DNA from 3 places in the Lactobacillus sp. ESL0703 genome. Region 2 is predicted to be linked to each of the others. Evidence: riboswitches for the same ligand, from Rfam matches in the RefSeq annotation. Region 2 holds a riboswitch; each other region holds the start of a gene.
The links. A riboswitch is a leader RNA that binds a small molecule or an ion and turns the genes downstream of it on or off. The one in region 2 is predicted to bind thiamine pyrophosphate.
Positions count from the first base shown of each region.

Region 1 (4,751 bases), on a different contig from region 2:
TTCACATTGAACCTGCTGATATCATTATTCTTGAAGGAATTTTGGTTTTAGCAAATGAGGAAATTCGGGACTTAATGGACATCAAAGTTTACGTTGATACCGATGACGACATTCGCTTTATCAGACGACTTGAACGAGATATTGATGAACGCGGGCGCTCAATTAACTCCGTAATTGAACAATACTTAGGCACAGTTAAGCCAATGTACCATCAATTTATTGAACCTACTAAACGTTACGCTGACATTATTATTCCCGAAGGCGGCGAAAATAACGTTGCAATCGACATGTTAACCACTAAGGTTCACGCAATTTTAAGAAAAGAAGCAGCTATCTAAAAAGGCCGAGGTAATTATCCTCGACCTTTTTGTTTAAAATCATGCTACTTTCGGCTTTAATGCGCGATCAAACAGGTTAGTAATTAACTTAACTAGTACCCCATCAAATAAAACTGACGAAAGGATACTGACAAAGAACATCACAATTTGCACCTTAACGGCAAATTTATACCAGCCATACATCAGATAACACGGAATAAAAAAGCCAAAACTAGCAAAAAATGAACCTGTCAGAACACTTCGCCATGAAAATCTTTGGTAGCGGGACTTTTTCGGGAAAAAGCCAATTTCATTGGTTAGTCCCTGCATTAGTCCCGAGACTACAGTGGTAATCCCCCATTGTCCACCGCAAGCCATCTCCACTATTGAAGCGAGCAGCTCTCCTACTAATCCTGAACCTTTTGTGGGGACAAAATACATTGCAAGAGGCGCGGCCATTAACCACAACCCTGCAAAAAAGGCGTCGGTTGCCGGGGCGTACCCTGTCGGCAGTAGTAACATTTTAACTAGGTTATAAAGGTCATTAGTGCCATAGGTATAAAAGATACCCATGAGAATACCAATCAAAGCAACCAAAATTACCGACTTAACATTCCATTTTGATGATCGTGTAAACATGATTTACCTCAATCTATGCCAGTCGCGGCTTCAATGTGCGATCAAACAGATTAGCGATTAATTTAACCAGTACGCCGTCAAAGACAAGCGCCGAAACCATATTGGTAATGAACATTACAATCTGAACCGTCATGTTAAATTTGCCCCAACTGTAAAGAATATATGACGGAATAAAAATTCCTAGTCCTGCAAAGAAGGCACCAATCATAACACTCTTCCAAGAAAATGCTTGATAACGTGAATTCTTGGGGAAAAAGCCGATTTCGTTAGTTGCACCTTGAATAAGCCCTGAAATAACAGTAATCGCGCCCCATTGACCGCCGATTGCCATTTCTACGATTGAAGCTAACACTTCGCCAATTGTCCCAGAACCAGCCGTTGGTACAAAATACATTGCTAAGGGTGCTGCCATTAGCCATAGGCCCGAAAAGACCGTGTCGGTCACTGGGGCGAAACCCGTAGGGACCAGTGCCATTTTTATAATGTTGTAAGCCCAATTAAAGCCGTAGGTATAAATTACCCCCATAATAATTCCAATCAACGCAACCAAAATTACCGATTTAACATTCCATTTTGATGATCTTGTGAACATAAAAAATACTCCTAACTAACTATTAAGTCAGAAGGAGTACAGTTAAATGCTTATTCAAACACTTCCCTAACGCAGGCATTGTCCTGTTCAGGTTCCAAGGGTAATTCTCAGCTAAGCGCACCCCTAGTGACTAAAATCTATTTATAGGTAGTATACCACAATGATAATTATTATAAAACCATTCTTTTACTTCACTAATTATTTGCCAGCTTTTTCAATCCAGGCAAGCTAATCATAATTATCAAGCTGATAATGTATAAACTTGATAAGAAACCCATGACAACCGTTAAGTTGTAGTGATCCATCAAGATACCAATCACAACTGATGAAAACCCGCCAATTGCACGGCCAATATTAACAATAATATTGTTCGCACTCGAGCGAATTTCTGTTGGGTACAGCCGGCTAATTACCGCACCGTAACCACCGAACATCCCATTAGAAAAGAAGCCGACAATCGCCCCAATGATAAGCAAAGTTACCATGTTGGTGGCCAAACTTAAAGTATAAACCATAATGGCTGAACCAATTAAGAAGATACCGAAGGCCCGCCGCGGACCAAAATGATCGAAAATGGTGCCGAAGGTCATCATTCCAATGCTCATTCCAATAATCGTTGCAATCATCCATAAACTTGAATTGGCAACATTCAAATTTAATTGCTTCTGTACGATTGTTGGCAGCCAGTTCATTAAACCAAAGTAACCAGCAATTTGGACTGTCATCATAATCATCAAGCCAATACTCTGCCAAGCAAGCCGCGGTGTTGCAAACATCTTGCGGGCAACATTGGTTAACAGTGAACCCTTTTCTTCTGCCTTAGCCGTTAAAAATTGCTTACTCTCATGCAGGTGTTTTCTAATGAAAACCGTTAAGACTACCGGCACAATACCAACTAAAAACAACATGTGCCAGCCAGCAGTTGGAATAATCCATGCCGCAATTAGCGCCGCGAAGATTGCCCCCACCTGACCGCCAACTGCTGCAATTGAGGTCATTTTACCAATTTCCTTCTTCGGAAAAGCCTCGGCAATTAATGCAATCCCAACACCATATTCACCGCCAGCACCAATTCCGGCCAAAAAACGGAGGGCATAAATCAAGTAGATGTTATTGGCAAAGGCCATACAGGCTGTCGCTACCGCAAAAATAATCACGGTATGGCTGAAAGTTTTAACGCGGCCGATTTTATCGCCCAACATACCAAAGGCAATCCCGCCAAACAACATCCCCAAATTAGTAATCGACGAAATTAACCCTGCAGCACCACCAGATAGGTGCAGGTCAGCAATCATCGAACTCATCGCAAACGATAGAAAAAGCACATCCATGTTCTCTAACATAAATCCCGATGAAGTCGACGCGATGGTCCACTTCTGATCTGTAGTTAGTGCATGACTGTGCTCATTAGTTGTATCCATATTTAATTCCTCCGAAACAAGCGCTCTCTGTCGCCTAATTATTTCTTTGGAACATTATTTTACTCGTTTAATAATTTTTTGCAACTAAAATATTAAATTTACTTAAAATTGGCTGAAACTAGCTAATTTTTCAGTAGTTAAATCACGAATAATTGCCACTGTCATTTCAACAGCTGCCTTGAAATCTTGGTAGGCACTAAAGCAATACGGTGAATGCTCGTAACGAACTGGAATACCAATTACAATTGTCGGTGCCCCATTTTCATAATAAATTGCGGCACCATCTTGGCCGCCACCAGTTCTAACTGACCGCGTATAAGGAATGTGATTCTTATCAGCTACATCACAAGCATATTGCTGGAACTTAGGATTAGGCAAGAATGACGTATCCATGTCACGCATCATTGGTCCGTGCTTTAAGGCAGTTTGTGAAAGCCAATCAGGAGTAAAGGTATCATCAGCTGGACAAGATTCCAGCACGATACCCAAGTCGGGCTTAACAGTGCGAGCTGTAACATAAGCTCCGCGCAAGCCAACTTCTTCTTGACTTGACAGTGCAGCGACAACGTTAAATGGCGTTTCTTCGCCATCTAATGTTTCCAAAACATCAGCCATGGCTGCAGCACCAAAACGGTCATCAAAGTCCTTGCCAAAAAACAAACCCGACTTTTCGTTATATTCACACTTAACATCAACAAAAATTGGACAACCAGTGTCAATCTTATAGTCGTTCAATGTTTCTTCACGTGAACTCGAACCAACATCAATCGACATATCAGCTACATCGGGCACATTATTGCGTTCAGCTTCCGTCATAAAGTGTGGTGGCTTAGTGGCTACAACGCCGGGGATATATTCACCATCACGATTTTTAATTCGAACCCGCAGTGCTGGAATATTATACTTAACCCAGCCGCCTAATGGAACAAACTTAATCATGCCGTTAGGTCTAACTGCCTGAGTGATAAACCCGACTGAGTCTGAGTGGGCATCAAGCTGAATAACGGGCCGCCCCGCCTTATTTTCCTTCTTAGAAGCATAAGCATTTAACATGCCGTCAACCTTAACGTTGGCAAAATCTTTGACTGTTTCGGTAAACAACTTAACAAACTCTCCTTCAAATCCTGAAGTTGAATTTGCATCCGAAAAAGCTTTTAACATTTTTATTTCTTGTTCTTTTTCCATTCTGCTTAACCTTTCATGCAAAAAATATTTACTTATATTGTAGCAAAAATAGTCACGTAAAATTAAAATATTTAAGTTATTTTTCAGATAAAAAGCGATTTTTTAATTTAAGTAAAATATTAGCAATTAAATCCGCGCAAACCCCCGTAAAAAGTGTAAATCTAGCTACTTTTTATGCAAAAGAATGATATAATCGAATCTATTAGGAATCTTGAATTAGTTGAAGTGAAGGGTAGATAAATGCCAAAAAACGACAATATTAATAGAATTATTGACCATAAATTATTTACTGAAGACGATATTCACCAAATGTGTGTCCGCCTAGGCAAACAATTGACTGAAGATTATGCCGGCAAGAAGCCGCTGATTGTTGGGGCACTTAAAGGTGCGATTTTCTTTTTAACTGATTTGGTCCGTGAAATGGACGTTGAAGAAGAAATCGACTTTATGGACGTTTCCAGTTATGGCGATGGTTTTGTTTCTTCAGGTAAGGTTGATTTAATTACCGACCTGACTACTGATGTTAAGGATCGTGATGTCTTAATCGTTGAAGATATTGTCGACACTGGGCTTACCTTAAAATATATGAAAGACATG
Region 1 covers NZ_JAQTIB010000004.1:14,428-19,178, reverse strand. The annotation lists gene udk (uridine kinase) at 1-338, shown strand, start outside; gene PT278_RS06310 (ECF transporter S component) at 378-956, opposite strand; gene PT278_RS06305 (ECF transporter S component) at 970-1,548, opposite strand; TPP riboswitch at 1,595-1,683, opposite strand; gene PT278_RS06300 (MFS transporter) at 1,743-2,969, opposite strand; gene PT278_RS06295 (M42 family peptidase) at 3,072-4,154, opposite strand; gene hpt (hypoxanthine phosphoribosyltransferase) at 4,395-4,751, shown strand, end outside.
Region 1: it holds a riboswitch for thiamine pyrophosphate, as region 2 does, so the genes downstream of both, PT278_RS06305 (ECF transporter S component) here and thiW (energy coupling factor transporter S component ThiW) in region 2, are expected to answer to the same signal.

Region 2 (4,751 bases):
AAGAAATTGTTGAAAAAGATCGTTTTATTAACAAGACATTACAGCTTGGCCGGGCCGCAAACATTGCGGTCTATAGTGTTGGCACGGTGCGCAAAGATGCGCTGCTGTTTCAATTAGGCTACTTCAATAAAACGCAGAAAAAACAGCTGCAGGAAAAGGCAGTGGGTGATATTGTCTCACGCTTTATTGATCGTGATGGTAATATTGTTAGTCGCGGGCTTGATGAACGTACTGTCGGCATTGAACTGAGTGATTTAAAATCTAAGGAACATTCGATTTTAGTTGCTAGTGGCATTTTAAAAGCGCCGGTTGTCTACGCCGTTATTAAAGCAGGATACGCAAACGAACTTATTTTAGATCAGGCAATTGCACAAGAATTACTCACCTATTAATAATGAGGTGAGAAGCCATGAGAATGGTAGATATAATTGATAAAAAGAGAAATAAGCAAGAATTAACCGACGCTGAAATTCAATTCTTTGTTGATGGTGTTGTCAGCGGTGAAATTCCGGACTATCAGACAAGCGCGTTGTTGATGGCGATTTTCTTTAATAATATGACTGACCATGAGCGTTCAACGTTAACCCTAGATATGATGAATTCCGGCGATCATTTGGACTTGTCTGAGATTCCGGGGATTAAAGTTGATAAGCACTCAACTGGTGGTGTTGGCGACAAGGTTAGTTTGCCGCTGGCCGCAATGGTTGCAGCTGTTGGGATTCCGGTACCAATGATTTCTGGACGTGGTTTAGGTCATACTGGTGGTACGCTTGATAAGCTGGAAGCAATTCCTGGTTTCAAGGTAGAAATTAGCGAGCAAGACTTTATCGATCAAGTCAAACGCGAAAAGTTGGCAATCATTGGTGCTACAGGGAATATCGCACCTGCAGACAAGAAGATTTATGCTTTGCGGGATGTAACCGATACTGTTGATTCAATTCCGCTAATTGCCAGTTCAATTATGAGTAAAAAAATCGCATCAGGAACTGACGCGTTGGTAATTGATGTTAAAACTGGTTCTGGCGCATTTATGAAGACTCTGCCGGAGTCCGAAGAATTAGCTCATGCCTTAGTGGAAATTGGTAAGGGTGTTGGCATGAAGTGCATGGCACTGATTTCTGATATGAATCAACCGCTAGGCAATAAGGTCGGTAACACTTTAGAAATTGAAGAAACGCTTGATTTGCTCAAGGGTAATGGCCCGCAAGATTTACTTGACCTAGTCCTAACCCTTGGCAGTCACATGGTTGTCTTGGGACAAAAGGCAGAGACAGTTGAAGAAGCTCGTAAGATGCTTGAAGAAACAATTGCAGATGGTTCAGCTTTAGCTCGGTTTAAGGCAATGGTAATTGCTCAAGGCGGCGATAGCAAGGTGATCGATGATTACAGTGTTATGCCACACGCACAATTTGAAATTGAATTGCCTGCTAAACAAGATGGTTACTTAGCACAATTGTCAGCTGATGAAGTTGGAATTGCCAGCATGAAACTTGGCGGCGGTCGTGAAAAGGCCGACGACCAGCTTGACTATGGTGTTGGGATCGAATTGCATAAGAAGGTTGGCGACAAGGTCAAGAAGGGCGAATCCTTATTGACAATTCATGCCGATAGTTCAGATGTTGCTGAAGTTCAAGAGATGCTTTACAATTGCATCAAAATTGCGGATGAGGCTAAGCCTTACCAAATGATTTATGAAGTAATTGAATAATTAAAAATAGCGTAATTAGATTGCACGCCAGTCTGATTGACGCTATTTTTATTGGCAAAAAGTCTAAAAAAGTCTAAAATAAAAATCAAAGTCTAAAAAAGTCTAAAAGGAGAATTTATGATTAATCCGTTTAATCCGACTTTTGGTGATGTACCGCCAATTTTTTTGGATAAAAACAAACAGGTAAATGATTTAGTAAAATTAATTAAGGAAAGCCAATTTTCACGATCGTTTTTTGTTACCGGTGTCCGTGGTTCTGGCAAAACAGCATATTTAACACAATTAGCTAAACAATTTAAACAAGACGATAATTGTTATTATGTTGATTTACTTAATCGTAATGGGATTTTAACGAGCTTGGCACATAAGCTAGATCATCAGGTTCACTCTAAAGCAAATAGGCTATTTAACAGTATTAATTCTTTGAGTTTGGGTGGTGTATCAGTTAGTCGCGAAATTGAGGTTCCTGAAGTTGATGAGATTTTGGAAGACTTAATGTCCGAAATTAAGCAACAAGGAAAATTTGTGGTTGTCACGATTGATGAGGTAACTAATTCTAAGGCAATTCAAGATTTTGCCCAGGTTTATAATTCACTTAAGCGAGCTGAATATCCAATTTACGTTGTAATGACCGGATTGCCTGACTTTATTTTGGATATTCAAAATGAAGATAAACTGACTTTTTTGCTGCGTTCAGAAAAAATAGTGATGATGTCGTTGAACGCTGCGGATATGGTGAATACTTATCAAAAAGTTTTTGCGTGCTCCTTAACTGTTGCAAACAAAATGGCACAGATGACTAAGGGTTACTCGTATGGCTTTCAATTATTGGGTTGGCTGTATTTTGAAGAGTTAAATGGCCGTGAACCAACTATAGAAGTATTAAATGAAGTTAAAGTACAATATCAACTAAAGCTTTTTGAGAATGCTTATCAAAAGATTTTAATGGGCTTGTCGGAAAATGACCGTCAATATTTGATAAATGTTAATGACCATTGTAAGTTCAGTGATGTTGTTGCCAAAATGAAAAAGACTAAGGGTTATGTCTCACAATATCGGCGTCGAGCATTAGAGCGGCAGTTAATTACTCCAAGTGGTCATGGTTATGTTGATTATACGTTGCCATTTTTTGGTGAATATTTAAAGCAAACTCAAAATCCAGATTCGGTATATTATTTGGGCTATTAATTATAATTATTCTTAGTAAAAAACGACAGCCCCTATAAAGAGCTGTCGTTTTTTCTAGAAAAATAGTTGCTGGATTTTTTGGAATTGCTTTGCCTTGTTTAGGCTTAATAGAACAATAGTGGCAACTACTGATCCAATAATAGCAGCCCCGATAAAACGCGGGGTGTAGACGAACCAATATAGGTTATTAGAGCTGCCTGTGAACCAGACCATGACTGGGTAAGAAAGCAGCGAGCCGATAATTCCGGTGCCGATAATTTCGCCAAGACAAGCTGCCCAAATTTTGCCGGTTAATTTATAGAAAATCCCGGCTAATACTGCACCAAAGATGGCACCAGTTAAAGCCAGCGGCGGAATTCCCATGATTAACATTCTGATAATTCCGCACAAGGTTGCCATAATTGTCACGTAAACAGGCCCCAGCATGGTGGCGCCAATAATGTTGATAACACTAGACATTGGTGCCATTCCTTCCACGCGAAAGATGGGGGATAATACCACGTCTAGTGCAATCATAATTGCCAAAATAGTAAGTTTTTCTGTCTGTTTTCTCTTATTAGTCATTTCTAACTCCCTACTCCTAACAAGCGTCTACAAAAAAATCCCATTCGCACATAGCGAATGGGATTTTGCTTAATTAGCCTATCCCTTGCGCTAGTATTATCTAGATCAGGTTCATGGGTTTAATCTCAGCTTAAATAAGCACCCCATAGACTCTTGTATATTAATGTTAATTTGATTATAGACTTTCAACGATGAAAAAGAAAGCACAAATTCTATTTTCTTATAGTTTCATTTGATTATATGATGTAACTTTTCTTTGCTTATCAGTCATTGTCATCATGGTAATTGACGCATTACGTGGACCGCAGCTGACGTCGAAATCGCCAAAGCGGTCGGCAATACTGCGAATAGTAAAGCCGTGAGTTACCAATAAAATGTTTTCGGCACCATCAAGCTGACTGATTAGGTCAAAGCCCTGGTCAAGGCGGTGCCAATATTCCTTGGCATTTTCCGCATCATGAAACGGATCAGCTTCCTTAATCCAGTCGGTTGCCGTATCAATTGATTCGTTCTTGAACAGATCATAGTGGGTCTTATAGCCGTGCGGTCCGCCAATCATTTGCCAGGCCATGTCGGTATCCATTCCTTCGAAGTAGCCGTAAAAATGTTCGCGGAACAGCGGAGTTGCAAGATGTTGGATTTCGTCGCGGTTAACATTGTGCTTAATGATAATGTCGCAGGTATCACTTGCTCGCTTCAAGTCGCTAGAGATGGCAATGTCAAAGGGAACATTTTTAAGTGTTTCGCCCGCTTTATCAGCACCAGCAATGCCGTCTTCAGTTAATGGGGTATCACACCAGCCCTGCATCTTGTTGTAACGGTTAATATAAGTTTGTCCGTGACGGACAATGTAAATTCGCTTCATTTTTAAACTCCTTATTTTAATTATTTTTCATGATAAATTTGTTTAACTTTTGCGACATCTTGTGGCTCAATTGGGTAAATAGAGCCCGCGGGATACATGACGGACTTGCCTTTATTGTGATTGAGCCCGATGGCGTGTCCCAATTCGTGTTCAACAGTATTGACAATTCGCTGATAAGTATAATAATATATAAAATTCTGCAGATAATAAACATTTAATTGGATTTTTGCCTTACTAAGCAATTTAGTCTTGGGATTATAGGTAATGCTTGCTTGCCCAGCGGCATCTGTGTCGGGGTCAAACATCGGCTCAATTGTAATCTGTGCATTTTTCTTCTTATTAGTCTCAGTAAAAGTAAAACTGCCAGTATCATTCCAAGCACTAATGGCATCTTGAGCGGCTTGAGTTAATTGCTGGTTATCCGCC
Region 2 covers NZ_JAQTIB010000003.1:108,666-113,416, reverse strand. The annotation lists gene PT278_RS05570 (sugar-binding transcriptional regulator) at 1-392, shown strand, start outside; gene PT278_RS05565 (pyrimidine-nucleoside phosphorylase) at 410-1,708, shown strand; gene PT278_RS05560 (ATP-binding protein) at 1,826-2,896, shown strand; gene thiW (energy coupling factor transporter S component ThiW) at 2,951-3,460, opposite strand; TPP riboswitch at 3,525-3,616, opposite strand; gene PT278_RS05550 (histidine phosphatase family protein) at 3,681-4,325, opposite strand; gene PT278_RS05545 (matrixin family metalloprotease) at 4,346-4,751, opposite strand, start outside.

Region 3 (4,751 bases), on a different contig from region 2:
CACCAGCAGCGCCAGTCTTGGCGATATTAGGTAAGTCTGTTACTGTGATACCGCCAATTGCGACGATTGGCCGTTTACTGCTAGTTACTAAATTGGCAAGGCCAGCTAGCCCAATTTCAGGGTCAGCGTCATCTTTGGATTGAGTTGTGAAGATTGGTCCGCTGCCGTAATAATCAATACCAGCAAGTTGATCGCCAGTTTCAATTTCAGCTAGAGTTGAGCAGGAATAACCCACAATCATTTGGCTGCCAACTTCATTAATAACTTGTTGAATAGCTTCATCACTTTGGCCAACATGGATTCCTTCGGCATTAACTGCCTTGGCTAAGGCAACATCATCGTCAATAAAGAAGGGCACCTGATATTGTTGGCAGAGTTTGTGCAGCCTTTGAGCCATGGGCAATCGCTCACCAGAACTTAAAGTTGAGCCAGCTCCCTTATCACGAAATTGAAAGGCGGTAATTCCGGCTTTTAGTGCTTCTTCGACGATTTCTGGCAAGGTCTTACCAGCTGGTAAATCCTGAGTACCGCAAATGAAGTAAGCACGAAGCATGTTTGCATTAAACTTTTGCATTATTTTTCCTATCTATTTGGCCCAGTGGTTGAGTGGTCCGTGACCATGTCCCACTTGGATTGTCTGCTCGATTGTTTTGGTAACGTATTTTTTGGCAAGTTTAATTGCATCGGTTAGATTATGACCGAGAGCAAGCTGGGCAGTAATTGCAGCGGCTAGAGTGTCACCAGTACCATGTGTGCGTTTGGTATGGGTTCGCGGACTGCTGACCCAGAAGCTAGAGCCGTCTTCAAGTAGGGCAAAGTCGCTTACTTCTTCAGCACTTGAATGGCCACCCTTAATTAGTACGTTCTTAACGCCCATGTCTTGCAGTGAACGGGCAAGATCGGGATATTGCTTTTCAGAAGTAACGGTCATTCCGGTTAATACTTGTGCTTCTGGTAAATTGGGCGTTACTAGGTTAGCTAGTGGTAACAACTCATTTCTGACAGTGGCAACTGCATCTTCACTTAGTAAGTGAGCGCCACCTTTGGCTACCATGACGGGATCGACAGTCACGGGACCAAAGTCATATTTCTGTAAGTTTAGAGCAACTTGGTGAACATGAGCAGCATCGCCGAGCATTCCAGTTTTTGTCGCGCGGATTTTAAAGTCGGCGGCTAAAGATGCACATTGTGCATCAATCATTTCCAGTGGAAGCAAGTGTGATGATTGAACGCCCAGTGTGTTTTGCGCAGTAACGGCAACTACAACTGCCGTGCCGAAGACTTTTTGCATTTGAAAAGTCTTCATATCGGCCATAATGCCGGCGCCACCGCCGGAATCTGTACCTGCGATTGTCAGAACTTGAGGGAATGAATTAATTTCTTCTGCCATAAAATACTTCCTTAATCATAATCAGCAATTTTTTCAATATCAGCAATCTGCACTTTTGCTAAATAGTCCATGAGATACATGCCAAAACTGCCAGGGCCAACATCGGGATGATCTTGAACGACCAGTTGTCCAATTGAACCGAAAACAAGCGTTGCAGCTTGAGCGGCCTCGAAGCGACTGTCGGTCACTGCACAAAAGGCAGCGACGATACTTGTTAACATATCGCCAGAACCTACATGGGCTTGGAATAGCGGTGTACCATTATGAACATGAACAACATTAGTGCCATCACTAATTGTATCAGTTGCACCACTGGCAATGACAGTGCAGTGGTACTTTTTGGCTACTTCCTTGGTAATCTCATCAAGGTTGCCTGCTCCTGATCCAGCATCAATACCTTTAGATTGCCAGTCAAATTCACCTAATGCGGCAATTTCACCAGCGTTACCACGAATAACGCCAACGTGGAAGTTCCATAATAGGTCTTGAGCAATATTAAGGCGGTAATCTACAGCACCAACTGCAACAGGGTCCAGCACAATCGGCTTATGATATTCTCGAGCCAAATCACCCATTTTTTTCATGTGTGCAATTTGCAGCTTAGTTAAGCTGCCCATATTAATAGCAACGGCTGAAGCCATGTTGACCATTTCGTCGGTTTCATCAATTTCGCTGCTCATGATGGGCGAAGCTCCAATTGCGTTTAAGCCGTTGGCAACGTCTTGAACAGTAACGAAATTAGCGGCGTTGAGAACAACAGGGTTCTCTTGGCGCAACTTGTCTAATAATTCTAACTGCATAATCTTCCTCCTAAAAATTATTGAAGAAGTCCTCCGAACCACGACTTTAAACTAATAAAAAAGCTTTGACACATAATTGTGTCAAAGCAATAGGTAGTTGACACGTTCCTCGCGCAAGTATTAGCTTACAGGTTCAAAGGGTCTGAAACGGTGTTTCATCTCAGCCTAAAAGGCCCCCCTCGTGTTATCGCTTCCAATTATAACGGCTTTTAATGAATAATACAATGCTAAAGTCAATGTTGTGTTATTTTTAGCAGTAAAAAAGTCCAGCTGTGTTATCAGAGCTGGGCTTTTTGTAAGTCTTTTAAGTAAGTATTTTTAATTATTAGATAAATTGTAAAATCGTCATCAAAATCGGAACGACGATAATGAAGAGAATTGTACTTTCAACCACAATATTAGTTGCGTATTTAACGTCGCCGTGTGATTCGTTGGCTAAAATTGGTAAAACAGCTAACATTGGCGTTGCTGCTTGGACAACTAAAGTTTGGCGCATCAAGCTCGGTAAATTAAAGCCGGCATTTGTTCCGATTTTAATTAAAATAATCAAAATGATTGGTGAAACAATAAAGCGACCAATTAATGCTAAGATTGAATCACGGTCAAACTTAACGTTCTTAATTCCGGCATCGTGTAGGACAATTCCGATATAGATCAGTGACAGTGGGGTTACCAAGTTACCAACGTAAGTTAACGTTGAGTTTAAGAAGTTAGGTACAGGAATCCCTAATAGCATCCAGACCAAAGCAACAATAAACCCAACAAGTGGCATTGGCAATAGCTTTTTCCAGTTAATCTTGTGGTTAGTCTTCTTATCTTTAGCAGTCGGGTCGTCGTTTTGGATTAAGAAAACGCCAAATGCCCAAGTAGAAACGGTATTGATAATGTAGTATACCAAAAAGTAAGACATGGCTTTGTCGCCAAACAGTGCCATGTTCAGGGGCATCCCAATAAAGATGGTGTTGGCGTTAACCACGGCATTCATAAAAATTCCTCGGCGGCCAGGACGGATTTTGAAGACCTTAATGCTTAGCCAAGCAATAAGATAACCGATAATCACACCCAAAGCTGGGAATAATAATTCGGTTGATAATTGCAGCAGGCTGCCGCGGCTAAGGTTCTTCATAACAGCAGTGAAGATTGAAGCTGGCAGGGCAATCTTAGTGATAATACTAGAGATTTCACTACCAAACTTATCGTCAATCCAATTAAATTGTTTTAGTAAAAAGCCGAGGGCCATGATTAAGATAATCACAACTACGCTTGATACAGATGTCAAAAAGACTTGCATAAAAAGTTTCCTCTTTCTGTAGGTAATTAATATTTGGGCATCCACGTTGTTTCTTGAATGGCTCTTTTGGCGTCAGTTATCTTTCACCGGCTAAACCTTAATCAATTACAGTTTGATGGTAATTATGGCTGAGGAACTAGTGGCAAAAATATAGCACTAGCAATTTCACTTATCCATTAGTAAGCTCGGGGGTATCATCAAATAACGAACCTTGTTTGTTAACAAGATTCGTTATTTGCGAGCTACTTTTGGATTTAAGACTATTTGGCAATGTAAATACTGGTAGTCTTACTAAGATAAGTTGCGCGCATGTTTCTTTAGCCAAACTAGTTTCCTCATGCCGTAATTGCCCTTCAGATATAATACAATAAGTATTTTTAATAGCAACAATTTTACACTTTAACCGTGTAATAAATTTATTGTTAGCCTTATAATAAAATAAATTATTGAGTTAGTGACGGCAAAATATTAAAAGCAAACTAGTAGTTAAGGAGATAATCATGACAGAATTTACGGACCAGTTACACCAAGCAGCGAGCAGTCTATGGCAGAAGAGTATGAAGCATCCATTTGTGCAGGAATTGCAAAGTGGGGAATTACCGCTGGCCAAATTTCGCTTTTATTTATTACAAGATCGGTATTATTTAAATCAATTTAGTGAATTTCACCGTGCGATTGCAGCAAAAACGGATGGCCAACAGACTGAGCAGTTTTTACTTGAGATGGCGCAGGACTTGAAGGATAGCGAGATGGCAGTGCGCGAGAATTTTTTTAAGCAATTGCAGATTATGCCAGCTGAAATTGCGCAAACGCCAGTTGCGCCGACTGCGTATGCATACGTTAATCACTTGCAGATGACATTGGCGCGGGATGGTATCGCTCCGGCTGTTGCTGCACTTGTGCCTTGCTATTGGCTGTATCAAGAAATTGGGCAAAAATTAGCAACTGGCGGCTCGCCTGTTTCGTATTATCAAGAGTGGATTGATACCTATGATGGCGAGTGGTATGCAGCTAATGTGCAGCGAATTTTACAGTTGACGAATACATTAGCTGATTCTGGTTCTGCAGATGAGCGGGAAAAAATGCAGCAGGCTTTTGTTCGCAGCAGCTATTATGAATTGCAATTTTGGCAGATGGCGTATGAGCAGCAAGAATGGGCTTAAAAATGGTAAGCAAAAAGAAGCATGAGTAGACATGCTTCTTTTTTAGTTAGTTCAGCTTGCAAGAATTTTTTGATATTATAGGGAAGTTATAATAAAAAAGGAGAGTT
Region 3 covers NZ_JAQTIB010000002.1:108,243-112,993, forward strand. The annotation lists gene thiE (thiamine phosphate synthase) at 1-574, opposite strand, end outside; gene thiD (bifunctional hydroxymethylpyrimidine kinase/phosphomethylpyrimidine kinase) at 587-1,390, opposite strand; gene thiM (hydroxyethylthiazole kinase) at 1,402-2,190, opposite strand; TPP riboswitch at 2,279-2,380, opposite strand; gene PT278_RS03080 (AEC family transporter) at 2,516-3,481, opposite strand; gene tenA (thiaminase II) at 3,982-4,644, shown strand.
Region 3: it holds a riboswitch for thiamine pyrophosphate, as region 2 does, so the genes downstream of both, thiM (hydroxyethylthiazole kinase) here and thiW (energy coupling factor transporter S component ThiW) in region 2, are expected to answer to the same signal.